Regions from separate parts of the Aerococcus loyolae genome, predicted to be linked through region 2. Evidence: predicted binding sites of a transcription regulator. Region 2 holds the regulator's gene; the other holds the start of a gene.
What was found. Region 2 encodes HrcA, which represses chaperone genes, less so after heat shock. Its sites were predicted from a motif close to TTAGCACTCNNNNNNNNNGAGTGCTAA; they were not measured.
Positions count from the first base shown of each region.

Region 1: the regulator HrcA is predicted to act here: its motif matches at 8,807-8,833, upstream of CJ190_RS01045 (co-chaperone GroES).

Region 1 is NZ_CP126958.1:226,917-237,350, reverse strand. It holds gene yfcC (putative basic amino acid antiporter YfcC) at 1-1,173, shown strand, start outside; gene iadA (beta-aspartyl-peptidase) at 1,188-2,369, shown strand; gene CJ190_RS01065 (acetamidase/formamidase family protein) at 2,423-3,325, opposite strand; gene purB (adenylosuccinate lyase) at 3,462-4,757, opposite strand; gene CJ190_RS01055 (adenylosuccinate synthase) at 5,254-6,540, shown strand; gene groL (chaperonin GroEL) at 6,772-8,400, opposite strand; gene CJ190_RS01045 (co-chaperone GroES) at 8,483-8,752, opposite strand; gene CJ190_RS01040 (redox-sensing transcriptional repressor Rex) at 9,683-10,327, opposite strand.
Region 2 is NZ_CP126958.1:949,340-959,773, reverse strand. It holds gene lepA (translation elongation factor 4) at 1-1,535, opposite strand, end outside; gene dnaJ (molecular chaperone DnaJ) at 1,749-2,909, opposite strand; gene dnaK (molecular chaperone DnaK) at 2,981-4,798, opposite strand; gene grpE (nucleotide exchange factor GrpE) at 4,820-5,482, opposite strand; gene hrcA (heat-inducible transcriptional repressor HrcA) at 5,487-6,557, opposite strand; gene ribF (riboflavin biosynthesis protein RibF) at 6,866-7,822, opposite strand; gene truB (tRNA pseudouridine(55) synthase TruB) at 7,850-8,761, opposite strand; gene recQ (DNA helicase RecQ) at 8,776-10,434, opposite strand, start outside.

The DNA of each region.
Region 1 (10,434 bases), 720 kb from region 2:
GTTGGGGGTTCTTTTGGAATTATTATGCGGACCGGAGCTATTGATGCCGGGATTTATGCCTTTGTCAATAGCGCCAAAGGGATGGAGCACTTAGCCATTCCCCTACTCTTCTTCCTCTTTTCCTTTGCCGGAGCAACCTTTGGGGCCTCTGAACAGGTCATTCCCTTTGTGATGATTATTGCTCCCTTTATGATTGCCCTAGGCTATGACTCCATCACGGCCGTGACTGTTACCTTTGCTGCTTCACAGATTGGTAACGCTTGTTCCTGGATGAGTCCCTTCTCCATTGCTATTGCCCAAGGGATCGCGGGGCTACCGGCCTTATCAGGGGCTGGCTTCCGGATTGTCATGTGGGTAATTATTACCACCCTCTCCTGTGGCTTTACCATGATCTACGCGAAGCGGATTCGTAAGGCTCCACAATTATCAGCCTCTTATGAATCAGACGCCTACTTCCGGACCGATTTAGCCAAGCAAGAGGACGTCAGCCATGAATTTACCCTGGGCCACAAGCTTATCCTATTAGAAATGTTACTGGGCCTGGTATGGATTGTTTGGGGTGTGATGAGCCAAGGTTTTTCTATTCCTGAATTAGCTTCCCAATTCTTTGTTATGGGCTTAGTGTCAGGAATTACCGCCCTCATCTTTAGAATTGATGACATGACTGTTAACGACATTGCCTTCGCCTTTAAAGATGGGGTCTCTGATCTGGCACCTACCGCTGTAGTGGTAGGGATGGCCAAGGGGATCTTACTGGTCTTAGGAGGATCAGACGCGGGGACCTTCTCTGCCTTAAATACCATTCTCTATGGTGTCGGTAACCTTCTCTCTGGTATTCCTAACGTTCTGGGTGCCTGGTTCATGTACATCTTCCAATCACTTTTCAACCTAGTGGTGACCTCCAACTCTGGTCAAGCCGCCCTCACCATGCCGATTATGGCCCCACTGGCGGATATTATCGGAGTCAGTCGTCAAGTTGCCGTCTTGGCCTTCCAATTGGGCTCCGGTTTTGTGGACGCCTTCACCCCAGTTTCTGCCAGCCTGGTGGGTTGCTTGGCAGTGGCTCGGATCGATTGGGCTGATTGGGCTAAGTTCCAAATTAAAATGCAGGGTTTCCTCTTTGTTTTAGGAAGCATTGCCATTATTATTGCCATTAGTATCGGTTACAGTTAGAAAGTTGGGAAAGTATGAAATTAATCAAACAAGTCACTGTTTACGCCCCTGAAAAATTAGGGGTTAAAGATATCTTAATGGACAGTTCCAAAATTATTGCCATTGAGGACCACATCACTATTGATAGTAATGCAGTCGACATTGAAGTAATCGACGGTCAAGATAAAATCGCTACCCCTGGTTTCATTGATAGCCACTTCCATCTCCTCGGTGGCGGGGGTGAGAATGGTTTTCAAAATCGGACACCCGAAGTCCAGTTAAGCCAACTAACCACAGCTGGGGTAACTACCGCTTGTGGCTTATTAGGAACTGATGGGGTCGCTCGCGATGAAATGGCCCTATTAGCTAAGGCCCGGGGTTTAGAAGCAGAGGGCATCTCTACCTATATCTACGTAGGGAACTACCGCCTCCCAGCAACCACCCTCACCGGATCCATCATCAAAGACATTATGGCCATTGACAAAGTGATTGGCATTGGTGAAATTGCTATTTCCGACCACCGCAATGGAGCGCCTACCTTTGAACAATTTGCCCATGCCGCAGCCGATACCCGGACTGGGGGTTTACTAGCGGGTAAGGCCGGTGTGGTCAACTGCCACGTGGGCCCCAACAAGGGGCGCTTAGAATTCCTCTTTAAGGCCTTAGATGAAACCGATATTCCGGTCACCACCTTCCTGCCGACCCACTGTGGTCGGAGCCAGGAACTGGTTGACGAAGCCATTGCCTTTGCCAAACGCGGCGGGACTTTCGATATTACCGGTAGTGAAGACCCCGATATGACCTATGAAAAAGATGGGGAAATTCCTTTTAGAACCGTTCTCAAGCAGGTCCTCGACCAAGGCTTAGATGAATCCTGCATTACCATGAGTTCTGATGGACAGGGAAGTCTGCCTCGCTTCGATGAAGAGGGCAACTTCCTCCGTATTGGTGTGGGCAGTGCTAAGTCGCTCTTGATCGGTATTCAAGAGGCGGTTCAAAGAGAAAATATCGCCCTTGAAAAAGCCCTCCCCGCAGTCACCTCTAACGTTGCCCGTATCCTAAAACTTGACCACAAGGGTCGGTTAGAAGTAGGAAGAGATGCGGATATCCTGCTCTTAGATGAAGAAAGTTTAGCAATCGATACCGTGATTGCCATGTCAGAAATAATGATTAAAAACAAAGAAATCATTAAATACGGTACTTTTGAAAATGCTTAAAGAAGGCCAAATTAAAAAGGAGTCGCTCACTGCGACTCCTTTTTTACTTAGGCTTACTCTTTAACATCTTTTAATTTTTCATAACTGGTCTTGTCAACCCGAACGCGCATGGAAATATTGGGATTAACAATCTGACAAGATTCTAAATGAGCGGCAAAGGTCATGAACATGCCAACTTTATTATAGGATAAGCCGGTTTGAGCCATGATAAATTCTGCCATCCGGTCATTAGCTTGGACAACTGCCGTTTCAAAGTCTTCGCCAACGCCATAAGAATAATAAGCTTGGTCAGTTTCCACAAAAGGCGTTGGACAAGGGAAGGACTCGAGAACTTCTACAGTTAAGTCAACCGAGCCACCGATCTCAACACCACTGCCCCAAATCTCACCATCGCCCATGGCTGCATGCATGTCACCTAAAGCCAGAAGCGCCCCTTCGACCTCCACAGGCAGGTAAACCACAGAGCCTTCGGTAATTTGATTGTTATCCATATTGCCACCATGTAAGTCAGGCAATCCGGTAGCCACCGCTTCGTCCTTGGGTGCTGTCCCGATCACACCAATCATCTTATGAACAGGGAAAGTTGCTCCGTAATAGTCAAAGGTCTTTTGGTCTTCGCTGACCTTACAGATGGCGGTCTCTTCTTCAGTAATTTCCTTGGAGAAATATTTGTTGAGCCCTGGAGAAGTCATAATAGCTCCTTGGGGATCTAAATCAATGCTGTGAATAGTCACTTTCAGCACATTGCCTGGTTGAGCGCCTTCCACATAAATCGGACCAGTGGCTGGATTAATTTCATTAAAGTCAATCCCAGAAATTAAGTCCTTTTCATCCTGGACACTGCCCTTGAAGCAATCCCAAACATCAACCTGTAAGCGTTGGCCGCTAGCTACCTTAGCAATGGGTTCATGGTTTTTGTCCATAGAGAACACATAGTGATCTTTTGTAATATGCATAAGCCTACCTCCAATATGTCTATTTAAGATTTGATATAGTCCTATCATCTCATATTGCTTATAAATAGTAAACGTTTTCAACAGCATATTAGAGGGTAAGCGGAGAAGGAGAAAGCGATCATTTAAGAATAACCAACTAAGCTAATCCCAAACGTGCATAAATTTCATCCACCCGGCGCAAGTGATAAGCCGGATCAAAGGCATCATCAATGGCTGCTTGGTCAAGAGACTGGCGAATTTCCGCATTATTTTCGACTAAGTCTTTAAAATCAAGGCCTTGGTCCCATGATTTAGCGGTGAGGGGTTGGACTAAATCATAAGCTGCCTCCCTAGAAAGTCCTGCATCGATTAATTTTAATAGGACCCGTTGGGAGAAAATCAAATTATGGGTAGCCTGCATATTCCGCTTCATGTTTTCTGGAAAGACCGTCAGATTAGCTAGAATATTACCGAAGCGATGAAGGATATAGTCCACTAAGATGGTGGTATCTGGTAAAATAATCCGCTCGGCTGATGAATGGGAAATATCCCGTTCATGCCAGAGACTGACATCTTCCATAGCAGTCACTACATGCCCTCGAATCACTCGGGCTAGTCCAGTAACATTCTCACTACCGATCGGGTTACGCTTATGGGGCATGGCGCTAGAACCCTTTTGCCCCGCAGCAAAGTATTCTTCCACTTCCCTGACCTCGGACTTTTGTAAGTGGCGGATTTCAGTCGCCATATTTTCCACTCCGGTAGCAATTAAGGCTAAGACTGAAATATATTCTGCATGTAAGTCACGCGGGAGAACTTGGGTCGAAATCTCTTGGGCACGAATCCCTAAATGCTCACAAACATAGGCCTCCACTTGGGTAGGCACGTTGGCAAAAGTCCCTACTGCACCGGAAATTTTTCCTGCTTCAACGCCCTTAGCCGCATGTTCAAAACGTTCACGATGGCGCTTAAATTCACTATACCAACGAGCCACTTTTAAACCAAAAGTAGTCGGCTCCGCATGAACCCCATGAGTCCGCCCCATGCAGAGGGTGTTTTTATATTTGAGGGCTTGTTTTTTAAGAATCGCTAAGAAATCGTCTAAGTCTTGGCGGAGGAGGTCATTCACTTGCTTTAATTGGTAGCCGTAAGCCGTATCCACCACATCGGTCGAGGTCAGACCATAATGGACCCACTTCTTCTCCTCGCCCAATGACTCCGAAACACAGCGGGTAAAAGCCACCACATCATGCTTGGTCTCAGCTTCAATGGCTAAAATACGGTTGACATCGAACTTGGCCCGCTGACGAATCGCTTGGGCATCCTCTTGGGGAATCTCTCCTAATTCGGCCCAAGCTTCAACAGCTAAAATTTCTACTTCCAACCACGATTGGTACTTGTTTTCATCCGACCACAATTGTCCCATTTCTGGACGGGTATAGCGATTAATCATCTAATTTGACTCCTTTTCTGGCAGTTCACTCTGCCCTGTGCTTCTTGCCTGCTGGTGCGCTTGTCGCACTCTATTCAAATCTGCTCCAAGCGCAGAGCAAGCGTCCATTTCAGAAAATGGCGACAAATTCTCTCTGAGAATTTTTACGCCTTTTTCTTCCAATGGTCTTGCTCTTTAGTGCGCTTGTCACACTCTGTAAAAACGTGCTCCGGATGCAGATCGATCTCCACTTCACTAAAGTGCAAGAAATTCTTTTCAAGAATTTTTGCTCTTTAGCTCCAGTGTTATCGATCTTTGGTGCATCCGTCGCACTCTGTACTTTATAAATGTATGCTATTTTTTTAGGGCAGGCAAGGACTTTTTTTATTATTAAAAAGGTCATGACCTAAAAAAAGGTTTTCTTCAAAAAAAATTGCGGTATAATATTTTGGGTGTTATGCCACAAGCTAACATGATGAAGACATTATTAAGATCGAATAGATAAAGGAGAACGCATATGCCATCAGTTGTTGTTGTAGGTACTCAATGGGGCGACGAAGGAAAAGGAAAAATCACCGATTACCTCAGTAGCCAAGCCGATATTATTGCCCGTTACCAAGGCGGAGATAATGCTGGCCACACGATCCAATTCAACCAGCAAACTTTTAAGCTCCACCTCGTTCCCTCAGGAATTTTTTCAGAAGATAAGCTGAGTGTGATCGGAAATGGCGTGGTTGTTAACCCTAAATCTTTACTTGAAGAATTGGCCTATTTGCGCCAAGCAGGGATCTCTTGTGAAAATCTCCGCATCTCTGAACGGGCCCAAGTGATCTTGCCCTACCATCAACTGATCGACCGCTTGGATGAAGAACGTAAAGGCGACAACAAGATCGGTACCACCCAAAAGGGGATTGGTCCTGCCTATATGGATAAGATTGCTCGTAATGGTATCCGGATGGCTGACCTCATCGATCCTGAAACTTTTGCGGAAAAGTTATCTATACAAATTCAAATCAAGAACGAACTCTTAACCAAGGTATATGACGAAGAGCCCTTAGACTACGACACCATCTACCAAGAATATCTGGCATATGGCCAAGAACTGAAAGAATATGTCACGGATACTTCCTTATTGATGAATGATGCCTATGATCAAGGGGAAAATATTCTTTTTGAAGGAGCCCAAGGGGTCTTACTGGATATTGATCATGGAACCTATCCCTTCGTGACTTCCTCTAACCCTATTGCCGGTGGTGCTACGGTCGGTTGTGGGATTGGCCCAAGCAAAATCAATACCGTTATCGGAGTCATGAAGGCCTATACCTCTCGAGTAGGTGACGGTCCCTTCCCAACCGAATTACATGATGCGATTGGGGACCGCATCCGTGAAGTTGGCCATGAATATGGTACTACTACGGGTCGTCCGCGCCGGGTAGGTTGGTTCGACGGAGTGGTGACGGCCCATGCTCGCCGCGTTTCTGGTTTAACCAAACTTTCCTTGAACTGTTTAGACGTCTTAACTGGCCTCGATGAAATTAAAGTCTGTGTAGGCTACCAAACCCCTAATGGCCAAGTATCCAAGTCCTACCCCGCTAACTTGCGCTACCTGGCTCAATGTCAACCTATCTATGAAAGTTTACCTGGCTGGGAAGAAGACATAACTAGCTGTCAAGACTTTGATCAACTTCCCGAAAACGCTAAAGCTTATGTCCGTCGCATCAGTGAAATCGTAGGGGCCCCCATTGCCACAGTGTCAGTGGGACCTGACCGGACCCAAACCTTAATCTTAGATAATATTTGGTAAAAACAATAAAGAGAAAAAGTAAGCTCTGACTGAGGAAAATCTCCTTAATCTGAGCTTACTTTTTTAATAAAATAGAGTGTGACAAGCGCGTCAAAGCTGTGCGTTGGAATTTTCTGAATCGGACGTTCGTCCTGTGACTGGAGCACATTTTGTTTAGATAGTTGATATTAAAAACGGCTAGGAACCTTTGTCCCAGCCGCTTTTCAATCTTTATCCTATTCAGTTTTTGGATTAATACATGCCTGGTGCGCCTGCTCCTGCAGCTGCATCATTGCCTGCATTTTCTTCTGGATGGTCAGCAACAACTGCTTCAGTAGTTAAAATCAAACCAGCTACTGAACCTGCATTTTGTAAAGCAGAACGTGAAACCTTGGTTGGGTCAACCACACCATCAGAAATCATGTCTACCCATTCACCGCTAGCAGCGTTGTAACCAACACCTTGGTCTTTATCGTGAATGTGTTCTACAATAACAGATCCTTCTAGACCAGCATTTTCAGCGATTTGACGTAGTGGGGTTTCAAGGGCACGAACCACGATGTCTGCACCAGTTTGTTCGTCACCTTCTAAGGAGTCAACAACTTCTTTCACCTTGTCTTGGATATTCATGAATGCAGTACCACCACCAGCTACGATACCTTCTTCAACCGCAGCACGAGTTGCGTTTAAAGCATCTTCGATACGTAATTTACGTTCTTTTTGTTCAGATTCTGTGGCTGCACCTACACGAACAACGGCAACCCCGCCAGCTAATTTAGCAAGACGTTCTTGTAATTTTTCACGGTCATAGTCAGAAGTAGTTTCTTCAATTTGTTTTCTGATATGAGCCACACGTTGTTCCAATTGTTCCTTGTTACCCTTACCTTCAACAATGGTGGTATCGTCTTTAGTAATGGTTACACGGGCAGCTTGACCTAATTGATCAATGCTGGTGTCTTTCAATTCAAGACCTAAGTCTTCAGTAATGACTGTCCCACCGGTAAGAACAGCTAAGTCTTCTAATTGTTCTTTACGACGGTCACCAAAGCCAGGAGCCTTCACAGCAACGACATTGAATGTCCCACGAATCTTGTTCAAGACTAAAGTAGGAAGTGCTTCACCTTCAACATCGTCGGCCACTAATAATAAGGATTTACCTTGTTGTACGATTTGTTCTAATAATGGAAGGATATCTTGGATATTAGAAATCTTCTTATCAGTGAGGAGGATGTAAGGATCATCGAGAACAGCTTCCATCTTATCATTGTCGGTTACAAAGTATTGGGAGAGGTAACCACGGTCAAATTGCATCCCTTCAACAACGTCTAAGGCAGTGTCCATGGATTGTGATTCTTCAATGGTAATGACACCATCTTGGCCTACTTTTTCCATAGCGTCAGCAATTAATTGACCGACTTCTTGGTCGCCAGAAGAAATTGCCGCAACGTTGGCAATGGATTCTTTAGCATTCACTGGAACAGAAATCTCTTTCAAAGCTTCTACTGCCTTACGGATAGCTTGATCCATTCCACGACGAATGCCCACAGGATTTGCCCCTGCTGTCACGTTTTTGAAACCTTCATGGACGAGGGCTTGAGTTAAGATGGTAGCGGTAGTTGTCCCGTCACCAGCAACATCATTGGTCTTAGAAGCCACTTCAGAAACTAATTTAGCTCCCATATTTTCAAAGTGATCTTCTAATTCAACGTCTTTAGCAATAGTCACCCCGTCATTGGTGATTAATGGAGAACCATAGCTACGTTCTAGGACAACATTACGTCCCTTAGGCCCTAAGGTCACTTTCACGGTATTGGCTAATTTATCAATACCTTCTACTAAAGATTGTCTTGCATCACTTGAATATTTAATATCTTTGGCCATTCTATCTATCTCCTATTCTAAATCTAAGCATGATCGAGAATTCAATTATTTTTTATGTTGATTGTCGAAGTTCAATCAATGATTATTCAACTACAGCAGTTAGATCTTTTTCTTTAATAATGAGGTAATCTTCCCCTTCATAGCGGATTTCGCTTACTGCATATTTTTCAAAAATCACTTGGTCGCCCACTTTAACTTGAGGGGTGTAGTCATCAGTAGCATCAGCAACGGCTACCACTTGACCTACTTGAGGTTTTTCTTTAGCAGCAGATGGTAAAACGATGCCAGAAGCAGTTTTTTCTTCCTCTTCTTGGACTTGAATAATCACACGTTCATTTAACGGCTTTAACATTTAAAATATCCCTCCAAATTTCACATACTAATTAATAACACTTTTAATGATTTGTTAGCACTCATCATCTCCGACTGCTAACTTACAATATTTATAGTAAAACATTTCCAGATATAAATCAAGTAATTCGTTGACTTTTTTTGACCTTTTTTCTTTTTATCACTTTAAAAGTATAAAATATTATTTATAAATCATTTTTACTTGCAAATAACGAAGGCTGGACAAGATTAAAATGTTGACTCTTTAATTTTTTACTAATGATAAGTATTGTCTTAATATCTTTTTATTTGATAAATAGCTCTGAGCAGTAGTGGCGCTTGAATTGGGTCGTTAGCCATGAATAAGCAAGCATCAGGGTGTGAGGGCTAGCACTTAGCTTTCGTTCACTGGAGCAAGTCGCCAAAGCAGTCTGCAAGACTGCAGTGGGAACTTGTGAAGTGACACGAAAGCTGCTAGAACGAACCCGACTCGATGTGAATTATGGCTAGTAGGCGTTAGCCATACTAGCCAAAACCTGCTCCAAAAGTCAGCTCTGACTCCACTTCACAAAGGCTGGCCGAGCCTCTAACAAGGCTCTTCCATCCTTTGCTCCAGTGATTCAGAGCTTAACGACTTTTGTCGCATTCTCACTTTGAAGCTCGCTAGGCGAGAGACCTTGGCTCGAGCCGGTGCTGCTTTAGCCGTTGGAGCCTCCGCGACTTACGAATAAAGTACAAAACGGCCTTAGCCGTTTTTGACCCTTTATACTTTAACGACCAAAATTTAAAAGCAGAACGAATGCATATCATTAGCATTCATATAAAAAAACAAGATCTTCTATAAAAATTAATGACATAAAAAAAGCCCTCCATTAAGAGGGCTTTACTAAGCGACTAACATAAGTTAGGCCTGATCATTCTGTCAGGCTCCTGCTAACTTCTGCTAGTTCTACTAATTTTTCTTTTTATTGTTGCCATTTCGGTTACCAATATAGTAAATCAATGTTTGCAGCTCATTGGCTAAATCCACGTTTTGAACATGAATATCTTCAGGGACATCTAAAACCACCGGAGTAAAGTTCAAGATGCCTTGAATACCGGCTTCTCCTAATTCACTCACAGTATCTTGGGCAACCTTTTCCGGAACGGTCATAATGGCAATCAGAATTTCCATTTCTTGAATCCGTTCCTTTAATTCACTCATGGGGTAAACCGGTACCCCACTATGGACGGTTCCTACAATCTCAGGATTAATATCAAAGGCCGCCCCAATCCGGATATTATTGGTCCGTTTAAAGTTATAATTTAATAAGGCGTTCCCTAAATTACCGACTCCGATTAAAGCAACCGTGGTGAGGCGGTCTTGGTAGAGTTGGCGACTAAAGAAGTCTAAGAGAGCTTCAACATCATAGCCATAACCACGCTTCCCTAGGGCACCAAAATGTGAGAAATCCCGGCGAATAGTGGCGCTGTCCACTTTGATCGCCTCACTGAGTTCACTGGAAGAAATCCGTGTCTTACCCATATTCTTAAAATTATGCAAGTAACGGTAATAAAGCGGTAACCGCCTAGCCGTTGCACGTGGAATTTCCTTCATGTTTCCACTCCTTTTCACAAGATATCAAATACATTTTATCACCTAAATCATAAAATGGAAAGAACTTTGTGAAAAATCACATAAATCTTTTTGGCTAATTTTCATTA
Region 2 (10,434 bases):
TCACGGTGAACAATAGTACTCAAGGCATCGACAGGTTCTCCGCTTAGTAAGATATCGAGTTTGACTAAATTGCTCTTTTGATAACCAATCAATTGATAGTCAAGCGAAGCGTAGCCCTTGGTGCCGGATTTTAGACGGTCAAAGAAGTCAAAAATCACTTCATTCAGGGGCATTTCATAAATAATATTCACCCGAATATCATCCAGATATTCCATATTGACAAAATTTCCCCGCTTTTGTTGGGCGAGCTCCATGACATTTCCAACAAAATCCTTAGGCACCATAATTTCAGCACGGACATAGGGCTCTTCGATCCAATCAATTTGGGTATTATCTGGCATTTCAGAAGGGTTGGATACCTCTACCATTTCCCCATCGGTTTTATAAACATGGTAAATAACCGATGGTGCGGTCATGATTAAATCAAGGTTGAAATCACGCTCTAATCGTTCTTGAGTAACATCCATATGGAGCATACCTAAGAAGCCACACCGATAGCCAAAACCTAAAGCTTGAGAAGATTCCGGCTCAAAGGTTAGAGAGGCGTCGTTTAATTGCAGCTTTTCTAAGGCTTCTCTAAGGGCAACGTAGTCAGCTGAATCCACTGGATACAAACCACTATATACCATAGGCATCATAGGACGATAGCCAGGTAGGGCTTCTGCTGCCGGACGATCTGCTAAAGTCACAGTATCGCCCACTTTAGTATCTTGAATAGTCTTAATACTTGCAGTAATATAGCCTACATCGCCAGCCATTAAATAATCCCGACTAATAGGGTGAGGCGACATAATTCCTAGATCAGTGACATCAAACTGTTTACCATTACTCATTAATTCGATAGTATCGCCAGGTTTTACGATGCCGTTTTCAATCCGCACACTCAAAACGACTCCCCGATAAGAGTCATAGACGGAGTCAAAAATTAAAGCTTGGAGAGGGGCTTCGATGTCTCCCTGGGGTGCAGGTATTTTAGTCACAATTTGTTCCAGGATTTCCTCAATACCAATCCCCGTCTTAGCACTACACAAGACCGCCTCGCTGGCATCAATACCGATAATATCCTCAATTTCAGTTCTAACATATTCAGGATTAGCTGCAGGTAGATCAATCTTATTGATGACTGGCACTAACTCAAGATCATTATCCACTGCTAAATAAGCATTTGCCAAAGTTTGTGCTTCAATTCCCTGAGCTGCATCTACCACCAAAAGCGCCCCCTCACAGGCTTGCAGACTCCGTGATACTTCATAGGCAAAGTCGACGTGTCCAGGAGTATCGATCAAATGGAAGATATATTCTTGGCCATCTTCTGCTTGGTACTCTAATTCGACGGCATTTAATTTAATGGTGATGCCACGTTCTTGCTCTAAATCCATGGAATCAAGTAGTTGATCATGCATTTCCCGGTCAGAAACCGTCCCAGTCTTTTGCAAAATACGGTCAGCTAAAGTTGACTTACCATGGTCAATATGGGCCACAATAGAAAAATTTCTTATGCGTTTTTGTCTTTCTTTTAATTCATTAATATCAATTGCTTTTGTCACTCGTTTGCTCACTTCCTTATCTAATCTATAAAGAGTTCACCCTTCATTATAACATATAGCAATCCAGAGATCAGATGATATCTAAAACAAAGCATTAAAAAAGTTCTGATAAAGCTAAAGTAAAAACCGTAACCTTCCTAGGCAGAAGATCACGGTTTTTAGATGGTTAGAATCAGTTAAAAAAATTCAACCTTATTTTGCTTATGAAAAGGCATCCTTAATTTTATCAAAGAAATTCTTCTCTTCTTCAGTGACATTATTTCCTGACGCCTTTGCATAGTCTCGAAGAGCGGCCTTTTGTTTGTCATTGAGATGTTTAGGTGTAATGATCTTAATATTGACCAATTGGTCCCCGTTGCGGTCACGGTTTAATACTGGGGCGCCTTTGCCACGTAAACGAATAGTATCACCACTTTGTGTACCAGCAGGAATTTTGAGGTTTACTTTACCGTGAACGGTTGGAACCTCAACTTCATCTCCCAGAGCGGCTTGGGCAAAGTTTAGAGGCAAGTCAATACTGATTTGCGACCCTTTCCGTTGGAAAATATTGCTTTTAGCTACCCGAAAGACCACATAGAGGTCACCGGCAGGGCCTTTGTTATAGCCAGCTGAACCTTGGCCGGAAAGACGAATTGATTGACCATCTTCGACACCGGCTGGAACTTTCACTTTAACCGTATGGGTCTTATCTTCTCGACCACTTCCTTGGCAATTAGTACATGGGTCTTCGATAATCTTACCTTCACCTTGACATTGGCTACAGGTAGTTTGGCTAGCCATTTGTCCAAATGGCGTATTTCTTACTTGTTGAACTACCCCTTGGCCATTACAGGTTGGACAAGTTTTCTTCGATGTTCCCGGTTTAGCGCCAGAGCCTTCACAAACCTGGCAGGCTTCTTCGCGTTTATAGGAAATCGTTTCTTCTTTACCAAAGATAGCTTCTTCAAAGCTTAAATCCATGGTGTATTGTAAGTCATCCCCACGGCGAGGTGCAGTCCTAGACCGTTGACTAGTAGACGAACCAAAGCCACCGAAGCCGCCTTGACCACCAAAGAATTGATCGAAGATATCTTCAAAGCCAGAGAAACCTTGACCTGAATAGGATTGATAGCTTCCATTGCCAAAGCCACCAAAACCGCCATTCGCACCAGCATGACCAAACTGATCGTATTGTTTCCGTTTGTTTTCATCACTTAAAACTTCATAAGCTTCCGTCACTTCTTTATATTTTTCTTCAGCACCGGGATCATGGTTTAAGTCAGGATGGTATTTTTTTGCTAGTTTACGGTAAGCACGCTTGATATCTTTCTGGCTGGCGTCTTTACTGACACCTAAAATGTCATAGTAATCTCCTTTAGCCATATTTTACCCCCTTATCCTCGATACAATAGTTTGTCCCTGCCTTAAGACAGGGACAAGACTACTATAGTCGATTATTTATCATCATTTACTTCTTCGAAGTCACCTTCAACGGTACCATCATCATTATTATCTTGATTTTCACTTTGGCCTTCTGCTTGGTTAGCTTCGTAAAGTTTCACTGTTAATTGTTGCAGGACTTCCATTAATTCGTCCTTCTTAGCCTTCATTTCATCAGTATTTCCAGCTTCTTGAGCAGCCTTTAGTTCATCTTTTAATTGGTTGGCTTTATCAATATCTGCTTGATCGGCTTTACCTTCAACATCCTTAGTAGTTTTTTCGGTTTGATGGATGATTTGTTCAACTTCATTCTTCAATTCTGCTTCTTCTTTACGCTTGTTATCTTCTTCAGCGTTAGCTTCAGCATCTTTCATCATGCGGTCAATTTCTTCATCGGTTAAACCAGAATTTGATTGAATGGTAATTGCTTGTTCTTTACCGGTGCCTTTGTCTGTCGCTGAAACATTAACGATCCCGTTTTTATCAATATCAAATTTCACTTCGATTTGAGGAACACCACGAGGAGCTGGATTAATATCGGTTAATTGGAAACGACCTAAAGTCTTGTTGTCAGCAGCCATTGGACGTTCACCTTGTAAGACATGGATATCTACAGCGGGTTGGTTATCTGCAGCTGTTGAAAAGACTTGGGATTTAGAGGTTGGGATAGTCGTGTTCCGATCAATTAATTTGGTGAAGACCCCTCCCATGGTTTCAATACCTAAGGATAATGGCGTAACATCGAGTAAGACAACGTCTTTAACGTCACCAGTAATCACACCACCTTGAATAGCAGCACCCATAGCAACCACTTCATCCGGGTTAACACCACGGTGTGGGTCTTGGCCAGTTAATTCTTTAACATGGTCAACCACTGCCGGAATACGGGTAGAACCACCAACTAAAATCACTTGGTCAATATCTGACTTGGATAAATCAGCGTCAGCTAAGGCTTGTTGAACGGGTTTAGTGGTCCGGTCAACTAAGTCATCAGTAAGTTCATTGAATTTTGCCCGAGTTAAGGTTAATTCTAAGTGTAATGGGCCACTTTCACCAGCAGAAATGAATGGTAAGCTGATTTGTGTAGAGGTAACTCCGGATAAATCCTTTTTCGCTTTTTCGGCAGCATCTTTTAGACGTTGCATAGCCATTTTATCATTGGAAAGATCGATCCCATTATCCTTCTTAAATTCTTCAACTAAGTAATCCACAATGCGTTGGTCAAAGTCATCCCCACCTAATTTATTATCACCGGCAGTAGATAAAACTTCAAAGACACCGTCACCGAGTTCTAAGACAGAAACGTCAAAGGTCCCCCCACCTAGGTCAAAGACTAGGATTTGTTCGTCTTTATCATCTTTGTCTAAACCATAAGCTAAAGCAGCTGCAGTAGGTTCGTTAACAATCCGTTCAACTTCTAAGCCGGCAATTTTACCAGCATCTTTGGTTGCTTGACGTTGGGCGTCGTTAAAGTAAGCTGGCACAGTAATAACAGCCTTACTTACACTTTCTCCTAAGTAATCTTCAGCGTAGCCTTTTAGGTATTGTAAGATCATAGCAGAAATTTCTTCTGGTGTGTAATCCTTGTCATTAACATGAACCTTGTAACCGGATTCTCCCATATGACGTTTAATAGAAGCAACTGTATTTGGATTTGTCACCATTTGACGTTTAGCGACTTCCCCTACTTGAATTTCGCCATCTTTAAAAGCTACTACAGAAGGTGAAGTACGGTTACCTTCTGGGTTAGTAATAATTACTGGTTCTCCACCTTCTAATACTGAAACGGCAGAGTTTGTAGTTCCTAAGTCAATTCCTATAATTTTACTCATTATTTATTATCTCCTTTTTTATTATTGTGCAACGACTACCATAGCTGGTCTTAAGACACGGTCCTTGATGACATAGCCTTTTTGATAAACTTCAACTATAGTATCTGATTCTTGACCGTCATTAGCAGGAACAGATGAAACGGATTGGTGGAAGTTAGGATCAAATTTTTCGCCTTTAGGATCAATCGTTTTAATTTCTTCATCATTAAAGGCACTTTGAATACTTTCCAATACCATTTCAATGCCGCGTTTCATACTGCGACTTGCTTCATCATCTGCTTCAATAGTCAAGGCCCGTTCTAAGTTATCAACTGCACCTAAGAGTTTTTCAGCTAAATGTTGGGAACGGTACTTAGCAGCATCTTGTCTTTCCTTATTATTTCTTCTTTGAATATTCTTAATTTCCGCAGATAAACGAAGAATTTGATCATTTTTTTCTTCAAGTTCTTTCTTTATACTTTGAAGTTCACTATCTTTTTCATTCTCATGGACTTCTTTATCTTCTTCTGCGGTTTTATTTTTCTCATCATCAGCCAGGTTTTCTAACTCATTATCCTTATCAGCTTTATTATTTTGATTTTGTTCCAAATCTTGAGCCTTGTCTTTATCCTGGACTGACTTTTCATCTTCGTGTATATTTTCTGGGTCAACATCCTGATTGTTCTTATCATGAACTTTGCTCATCTGTTTACCCCTCCTCTTTATCATTTTTATAATATGAATCGATATAGTGATTGAGTTGTAGTCTCACACCTTGAAATAGTTGAGCCATGCGCAGGTAAGACATATTTTCTGGGCCGAGAATAGCCACAGAAATCGTTTGTTGATCATTATTACCGCCAACAAAATTGGTAGCCATAATAGATAAATGATTGAGGCCATCAGCCTGCATGTCCTTACCTACCTTCACTTGAATCCCTTGATCACCCGGATCAATGAGTGTATCTAATAAGTTAGGATTAGCAAATAGGCGATTTAAATTCTCTACCTGTTGATAAGCATCACTTTGATAGAGATGGTTATAAAGATTTGCCTTACCTTTAACAAAGACGCGTGAAGCATCCATTTTTTTTAGTAAATCTTCTATCATACTTCCTTCATAAAGTAAGCGTCGAATTGATTCATCGAAATAGGACATATAGTTACTTTTAAGGCGTACAAGGACGCTAGGAAGACTTAAACCTATTAAATCACGGTTAATAATATTTGCCATATCCTCTAAAGCTTCCATAGATACACTGTCTGGCAAACGATAGATTTGCGTTTCCACTGTTCCTTCTTCTGTCACTAAGACAAGCATCACTTGCCGACTAGTTACCGGTACAAAGCGAAATCCTGCTAAGTGATAATGGTAAGCGTCAGGTCCTAAGGAAATCGCCACATAGTTAGTTAGCTCAGCTAAAAGTTCAGTTGAGCGATTGACAATTTCATCTAAAGCCAAGTAAGGTGATTGAAATATTTCACTCACCTTTTCATTTTCCGCTTCACTTAATCCACTATCGATAATTCCACCGTTCTTGGGAAGAATATAATTAATGTAGAAACGATAGCCGGCTTCAGTGGGCACTCTTCCGGAAGAAGAGTGCATCTTTTTAATCAAATCAAGTTTTTCAAGTTTTGCCATATCATTTCTAATAGTTGCAGAACTTGCCTCAAGGCCAGTCAGTTTTAGAATCGATTTAGAGCCAATCGGTTCTTCACTTTGACTATAGGCGTCAATAATCGCTTTTAAAACAATAATTTGTCTTTTACTTAACATCTTATCACCTCTTTTAGCACTTGACAGCTCCTTCTGCTAACATATCTATATACTAACATGGTTCAGTGCATATGTCAATAAAAGTCAAACTATTTTTCAAAGAAATTCCTAGTCATTCCAATTCCTATTTTGACCTTTAGCAAAACGATTTCGTAGATATAGTTAAGAGATAACCCTTAGCTAGTAATAACAGCTGGCAGTAATGACTTACTAGCGACTCAAAGTTTAGCTTGGATCGTTCCCTAGTCTCATACAAAAAAATGGCAAAATAAAAAAGTTGGCAAATCGACACCAACTTTTTAGAGAATTTAATTTTGATAATTTTCATATTTTTGAAGGCGACTTAAACAGTCACTTTTATCTTGATTCAACTGTTCCACCATAGCCTCTACACTAGAGAATTTCTTTTCCCCCCGTAAATATTCGTACCAAAATACCAGCATTTCTTCACCATAAATTTCTGACTCAAAATCAAACAAGTTAATTTCAATGGTTTTGTCATTATCATCGCCAAAAGTGACATTATATCCAATGGAAGCCATTCCCCAGAATAGCTGATGGTTGATCTGACATTGAACCAAATAAACACCAACTTTGGGAATTAAAGTGCTGGCCTGGGTATAGATATTAGCCGTTGGAAAGCCTAGGGTACGACCACGTTTAAAGCCATTAATAACTAAACCACGGAAGAAATAAGGGTAGCCCAGAGCCTGGTTAGCTTCTTCCAGCGATCCCTCGGTCAGTTCCTTGCGAATCTGTTTGGAAGCAATTTTATTATTATTTTCATTCAATACTGGAACTTCAATAATTTTGAAGCGATCTTCGGCATAGTCTGGCAAGTTTTTCATATTGGCTATGGCTTTAGCCCCATAGGTATAGTCAAAGCCCGCAACAACTACCTTAGCATTTAAACCAACCAGATAATTATCAACGAAAGCTTTGGGACTTTGATTAGAAAAGGCACTGGTATAATCAACTAAGTAAACCCGATCTACCCCAAATGACTCAAGTAAAAGCATCTTTTCTTGATTTTGCGTCAGGTATTTCATTTGATTAGGGTGAAGGTCTTGATTAACAATTAAAGGTGAAATATTAAATGTCATTACCGCTAATGGAAGCTTGCGTTTGAAAGCTTCCTTCCTTGCAGCTTTAATCACTGCTTGATGGCCACGATGGACACCATCAAAAAAACCCAAAGCTAAAACGATACCCTCATTATTTTTAAGATTCTGGTCTATGGGATGATGAATGGTTATTACTTGCATAAGACACCTCATTGTTAAAGTCATCAGTTATATCAGCATTTTTAACGGTTTCATTTGTTCTTCATCACTGGGATGTTGTCCATAAATAGCCATAAGTCCTTGCTGGCCATAAAAAGCTACCGGCAATTGGTCTCGATATTCTTCGGCCAAATTATTTTTATTTAAAACCGCCCCGTTGCTGACGAGTTTTTCTAATTTGCCACTAATCTCAATATGAGCTAAGTCTTGGATCAAAAAATCGATAGGAAAAATAAAATCTTTTTTTCCTTGACTAATTTGTTCTTCAATTTCAGATAAAGTAAAGCATTGTGATTGGGTAAAGGGGCTTGAGGCTATCCGACTAAGGTCGGTCATAGTCGCAGCATAGCCTAGTGCCTCTCCTAAGTCCGAAGCAAGGGTCCTCACATAGGTTCCCTTGCCACAACGAACACGGAAATTAAAACTTTGCACTTGCTGGTCTTGATCGTATCGGCAGGGCTTTAGAAGGTCAAATTCATAGACATTAACCTGCCTTTTCGGGCGGTCCACCTTCTCACCATGGCGGGCATAGTCATATAACTTTCGGCCGTTAACCTTAACAGCAGAATACATGGGTGGAACCTGAGTAATTGTACCTATCATGCTATTCATAGCTTTTTGAATAAGCTGACCATCGACAGCTTCTTTCACAGGCGTTTGGCGAACAATTTTTCCGTCCAAATCTTCTGTTTCTGTTTGAAAGCCTAGGGTAATTTCTCCTTGATAGACCTTTTGCTTATCAGTGATCCAATTAGCCATTTTTGTCGCCTTATTCACACAAATTGGCAATACGCCACTCACATTGGGATCCAAGGTACCGGTGTGGCCCACCCGTCTTGTTTTTAACAATTTACGTAAGGCATTGACACAATCGTGACTAGTCATCCCTCTTTCCTTCCATAAAGGAATTATGCCATCCATGGCTTCACCTCCTATTATTTAATACTTACAAAATCTTCGATTAACTGACAGAAGTCATCTGCATATTTATCTGCCTTTACTGGACCTACTCCGCTAACATCAAGAAATTCATGATAATTCTTAGGTTTTATTTCCACCATATCAAGGAGACTCTGGTTATTAAAAATAATATAGGCAGGAACATTTTCTTCACTAGCTAAACTATAGCGTAATTCACGAAGTGCTTCAAATAATTCTTCATCTTCTGGCGATAAATGATCAGTCAGTGATTGAGCTTCCTGACTAGTCTTCGTTTTGTTTTCTGATCGAATATAGGCAGATTCTTTAATATAAAGGGACTTATTTCCTTTAAGAATTGGGAGCGCCTTTTCTGTAAGGCTAAGTCCCTTATATTCATTAACCGCCAAGGCCCCTTCAGAAATTAATTGAGAAATAATATTCTTAATCGTTTGCTCATTCATATCTTTTAACAAAGCATAGGTTGATAATTGGTCAAAATGTTTCTCTTTAATTTTTTGGAGTTTTTTACCTTTTAAGACATCTGTGACGAGGGTCATGCCATAAGGATAGGCCATTCTAACAATACAAGAGAGGATCATTTGTCCTTCTCGGCTGACATCAACCTTTTTGACTTGCTGTAAACAATTGGAGCAATTTTGACAATGGTCAGGAGCTTCCTGGCCGAAGTAGGCTAAAATGTGTTGTCTCAAGCAGGAAGAGGTCGTTGCATAATTAATCATATCATTTAAGCGACCTTCACTAGTGGGATCATTGCTTTGACTAATTAAAAATTTTGCGGTCAAGATATCCTTGGGGCTGTAGAGAAGAATGGCTCTAGCCGGTAAGCCGTCTCTGCCTGCCCGACCTGCTTCTTGGTAGTAACTCTCTAAATTAGTGGGCAAGTTATAATGGATCACCCGCCGAACATCAGGTTTATCAATTCCCATCCCAAAAGCATTGGTTGCTACAATGATATTAGTACGCTCATAGATAAAGTCATTTTGCGAAGCCATACGGTCTGCTGAGCTCATTCCCGCATGATAAGCGCTAACCGGCAGGCCTTGGCCACTTAACCATTCACTCAAGCGATCGACAGTTTTTCGGGAAGAAGCATAAATGATAGCTGCTTCCTCTTTATCTATTAAGTCAATTAAAGCCTTCTTCTTTGATTCTGGTTCCATTACTTCAAAACTAAGATTAGGTCGGTCAAAGGAATTAATGAGGACATAGGGGTTTTCAAGAGACAATTGATGAATAATATCCTCTTGAACCCGATTGGTAGCTGTCGCTGTAAAGGCAGAAACGACCGGCCGCTCACTTAATTGATCAATAAAGTGAGCAATCTCTCGGTAAGAGGCTCTAAAGTCGTGTCCCCATTGGGAAACACAGTGGGCTTCATCAATGGCTATTTGATCTAAGGGTAAGTCATTCACTAATTGTAGAAAAGACTCGCTCTTTAACCTTTCTGGTGATACATAAATCAGCTTGACTTGTCCAGAATTAATCCTATCCAAGACAGCAAAATAATCTTCACTGGATAGACTGGAGTTGAGATAGGCACTATGAATTCCATGTTCATTAAGACTATCTACTTGGTCCTTCATTAATGAGATTAAAGGTGAGATTACTAAAGTTATACCAGGTAAAATTAAAGCAGGTAATTGATAGCAAAT